2 regions of the Alteromonas fortis genome follow, and region 1 is predicted to be linked to the other one. Evidence: predicted binding sites of a transcription regulator. Region 1 holds the regulator's gene; the other holds the start of a gene.
The links. The regulator FNR, encoded in region 1, switches genes on or off when oxygen is low (the NO sensors DNR and NnrR bind a similar motif). The targets are predictions, from matches to a motif close to TTGATCTAGATCAA.
Positions count from the first base shown of each region.

Region 1 (2,411 bases):
AGTAAAGTAGATAAAAGCCAAGAGTCGCATGGAGGGGATTAATTATTTCTCAGCCTTTCTTATCGGCTTAGCTGGCGGTGTTCACTGCGTGGGCATGTGCGGGGGTATAGTGGCAGCGCTAAGAATGGTGTCACCAAAAGGTGCTTCAGCATTACCCTATACCCTAGCCTACAATATAGGACGTATAGCAAGCTACACCATCGCTGGCGCGCTAACTGGGGCGCTTGGAAAAATAGCCGCCGACTACGTGCCCCTTGCCAACTATGCCCTATCTTTGCTTAGCGGCCTTATGCTGTTGTTGCTAGCCTGTTATTTAGGTAAATGGTGGACGGGTTTAACGGTATTGGAAAACGCTGGAAAAGGATTGTTTTCTAAACTGCAGCCATTATCTAAGCGTTTTTTACCGTTCAAAACCCCTTTTAGCGCTATCCCTTATGGGTTTATCTGGGGCTGGTTACCTTGTGGATTAGTGTATTCAACACTTACTTGGTCTTTGGCTGCGGGCAATGCAGTACAAGGCGCCGCCGTGATGTTTTTCTTCGGTTTAGGTACTTTGCCAACGCTACTCGCAGCAAGTGCAGGCAGTCAGTATATTGTTAGTAGTTTTCAAAACAGTCACGTTAGACAACTCATCGCAGTAATAATGGCCATATATGCAGCCTATCTTATTCATGGCGCAATCGTTTAAAAATAGGTGTATTATTGTCGTGGGGTCTTTATAAGAGCAAGCATTATGAGCAAAGGAAGCCAATTTTCTATTCACTGTCAAAACTGTAGCTTTAGTCACCTGTGTTTACCCGTTGCACTAAACAAAACAGAAATTGAATCTCTTGACGATATAATCGAGCGCAAAAAGCCGCTTCATAAAGGCGATACGCTCATTCAAACTGGCGATAAATTTCGTTCCCTTTTTGCGGTAAGAACAGGTTCTTTTAAATCATTTGTAACTAATCAAGAAGGTGAAGAGCAAATCACCGGCTTCCACTTCCCGGGTGATATTATTGGTTTTGATGCCCTGCGTGAAAGTAAGCATCAAAGTTACACTTCTGCGCTAGAAACCGCCATGGTGTGTGAACTGCCTTATGACACACTTGATGAAATGTCGGTTCAATTTCCCAAACTACGCCATCAGATCATGAGCTTTATGAGCGCTGAGATAAAACAAGATCACGACATGATCATGCTTTTAAACAAGCGTACTGCTGAAGAGCGTTTGCTGTATTTTATATCACACCTTTCCCAGCGTTTTGAAGAGCGTGGCTTTTCGCACAGAGAGTTTCACCTAACTATGACCCGAAACGAAATCGGCAACTATTTAGGCTTAACGATAGAAACCATTAGCCGTCTATTAAGTCGTTTTCAGAAGGAAAACATTATCAAGGTAGACGGTAAATTGATCTCTATTTTGGATTTTGACCGGTTAAATACCAAGCTAGAGGCGTTAAATGGCCCTAGCGTAGTTTGTAACGGTTAATTTATTCTTCTTTTATCTTAAGCGCGCTACATGCGCGCTTTTTAGTTTTAATCTTTAAAATTTCACTGTATTCCCTTAGTGAGTTACACAATATCCATCCATTGAGCATGAAAGCTCCCGTAAAATTCAGTGTAGCCTTTTTTGTTTATCAACGAATTATTTACGCCTTGATCCAAAACAACTCACGTTTTTTTAAATGTCGTTTATAGTTAATGTAAATGGTTTTTATAAACTGTTTTGAAAAAATATCGATGTCGACAGCCATACAAAGCTTTGTAGTTGAGGAGACGTTATGATTGAGTGTAAACGAATTCTTGCCGTGGTGGACGCGGAACGCGACAACCAGCCTGCCCTAAGCCGTGCCTATGAACTTGCATCAAAAACCGGCGCCACGGTTACCGCTATGATGGTGGTATATGATTTGTCTTACGATATGACAACCATGCTTAGCCCCGACGAACGTGAATCAATGCGCGATGCCGTTACAAAAGAACACGCCAAATGGCTATCTGCCCAGCTAAAAGAACAAGGCTTTTCAGAGACCGATATTGTGGTTGAGTGGAACAACCGTGCTTATGAGTCGATTATTTATTACGCCCTTAATAACCAAATCGACTTAGTAGTAAAAGCTACTAAAAAACATGACGACCTTGCCTCAGTGATCTTTACACCTACGGACTGGCACTTAATGCGCAAATGCCCTCGCCCTGTTCTACTCGTGAAAGAACATGATTGGCCAGAAGGCGGTGAAATCATTGCTGCAGTGAACGTAGGGAGCGAAGATGATGAACACGCTGCACTAAACGACAAGCTTACATTAATCGCGAATGACTATGCGTCTTTGCTGAAAGGTAACGTTAATTTAGTCAACAGCTACCCTTCAACACCACTCAACATTGCCATCGAAGTGCCGGAGTTTGACCCAGACACGTATCAC
Region 1 is NZ_LR812090.1:2,379,170-2,381,580, forward strand. It holds gene ccoS (cbb3-type cytochrome oxidase assembly protein CcoS) at 1-42, shown strand, start outside; gene PCAR9_RS10210 (sulfite exporter TauE/SafE family protein) at 29-688, shown strand; gene fnr (fumarate/nitrate reduction transcriptional regulator Fnr) at 734-1,474, shown strand; gene uspE (universal stress protein UspE) at 1,767-2,411, shown strand, end outside.

Region 2 (2,411 bases), 1.7 Mb from region 1:
CGAGCTCTTCTTCTGAGGTAAAGCTTATCAAGCCTTTTGGATAGCCCATTTTATCCATAACGCCGTTACAGGCATCAACACAGGCACCGCAGTTGATGCATTCGTATTGAAGGCCGTTGCGAATATCAATTCCAGTTGGGCAGACTTGAACACACAAATTACAGTCGATGCAGTCACCTAAGCCTTTTTCCTGTACCTGTTCGTGACTGAGCTTTCGAGGGCGTGGGCCGCGTTGTTCGCCACGTTTTGCATCGTAAGATACGGTGAAAGTATCTTTGTCGAACATGGCAGATTGGAATCGTGCATAAGGACAAATGTGCGTGCACATAATTTCACGCATATAGCCTGCATTTCCGTAAGTACAAACTGCAAAAAAGATAACCGAGAAACCCGCCCAGAAGCTGGTGTCAAATGTCACGAAGTCAACAAACAGGGCATCGATGGGGGTGAAGTAGCCAACAAAGGTTAGCGCAGTTAATAGTGCTACCAAAACCCAAGCAGTATGCTTTGCCGTTTTACGCAAAAATTTGTCAGTATCCATTTTGCGCGCATCAAGGGCTATACGCTTGTTTCGTGGGCCTTCGAACTTTTCTTCAAACCAAGTGTATATATATACCCATGTAGTTTGTGGGCACATAAAGCCACACCACACTCTGCCAGCGAAGGTAGTGACAAAAAACAAAGCGAAAGCGGAAACAATAAATATATAAGCCAGTAAGGTAAGGTCTTGAGGCCACAAAGTAAGAGAGAAAATAGTAAAACGTTGTTCGCCAATATCAAGTAATACTGCCTGATGGCCGTTGTACTGAATCCACGGAATAATGGCAAAAAGAGCTAAAAAGAAAAGACCAAAGAAACGCCTAAACGTTTCCAAAGGGCCCTTTACGGCGCGCACATAAATACGGCTACGGGAATCGTGTCGTTTACCCTCTGTGGCTCCTTTGGGCTTATGTACTTTTACCGGTGTAACGTTTTTGACCGGTATTTGTTCATTCATAGCTTAACCTTATGTGACGTAACAAACTGCCTGTGCAGTATAACTGCGTTCAACACGTCATATTTAATATAGATCAATAATGCGGCGTATGGTCTACCTTTTTAAACTTTCAGTCAATACTGAAAGTTCAGAAAGTAACATGGGTAGGTAGTTATTTTTCTTTGGCTTTAAGACATTTTGTAAATTTCTGCATACAGCGACATAGCTAACGGGCAGAAAATTGAGTAAATGGTAGGCCCGAAAAATTGTTGGTTGAAAAAGTATACAAGTTATACCTTAGTATAAACTATTGTGTTTACAGCAAGTTAGATAACACACTACCATGAAGCGCAATTATATGGCCAATAAGTATCCAAATCATGTACAGTGAACCTTGTTGTAATACAAATTAGTAAAGCATTTATTAGGTACATTGTTGGTGAAAGGTGCACAAAGTAGGCGCCACTCGTTGTAAACCCCTATCAAAGTTAGCTGAGAAGTTATGTTACGGTTCTTTATTATCGCTGCGGAAATTATTGTTTTGGTAATAGTGCTGCGCTCTCCTTTTGTTCAGTATCTATTTGAAGATATCCAAAACTCTGTTTCTGACTGGCTGGTGACCATTGCTACGCTTCCAGAGCGAAAAGAATTACGTAGTTTGCAAGATAAAATAAATATTGAATTAAGCCCTTTAAAACCTTATCAGCAAAGTTACGTCAAACAAATTACTGCCGATGCTGCGAGCGTAAAACGCTTCCATCACATTTATTGTGAAAACGACGATATAAACCCTAACTTTACGGGAACTAAACGCGCAAAACTGTGCCTAATTGTTAAGCAGTCTCCGGTTATGCAAGTTTCAAAGTGACATTAGCGTTTTACGTAAGAAAAAGTTGAACCTAAAACTTTTCTAATGTTTTTTTGATTAATAACTTTCCCAACGCTTGCTAACTTAAGGTTAAACGACTGAATTTAGGAGCATGAAAGTGAATAAACTACGAACTTTTTCTTGTTTAAGTTGCGCCGCAGCCGTAGGGGCTCTTGTTGTTTTTGCGCCAACTCAAGCCGCTGAGGTAGAGATAACATGGGAAGAGCCAGAGTCTTACAGTGACGTCAGGCCAGCCAATGAATCTCGTAAACGCTTTCGTGAGCGAACCTTAAAAGACTTGGAAGAGCACATTACGGAATTAGCAAGCGACTTACCCGAATCACAGGTTCTATCGATGACAGTGACAAACGTTGATTTGGCCGGTCAAGTTTGGCCTAGCCAGTTTGTAGGTTTTGGCAGCGGGGCTGGCAGCGATGTGCGAATAATCAAACGCATTGATATTCCAAGAATGACGTTTAGTTACTCGCTATCTAATTCTGATGGTCAGGTCATTTTAAGCGGTGAAGATGTGAAGCTTAAAGACATGGACTTTATGGAATCGAATAT
Region 2 is NZ_LR812090.1:687,687-690,097, forward strand. It holds gene ccoG (cytochrome c oxidase accessory protein CcoG) at 1-997, opposite strand, end outside; gene PCAR9_RS03115 (hypothetical protein) at 1,479-1,844, shown strand; gene PCAR9_RS03120 (DUF3016 domain-containing protein) at 1,963-2,411, shown strand, end outside.
Region 2: the regulator FNR is predicted to act here: its motif matches at 1,061-1,074, upstream of ccoG (cytochrome c oxidase accessory protein CcoG).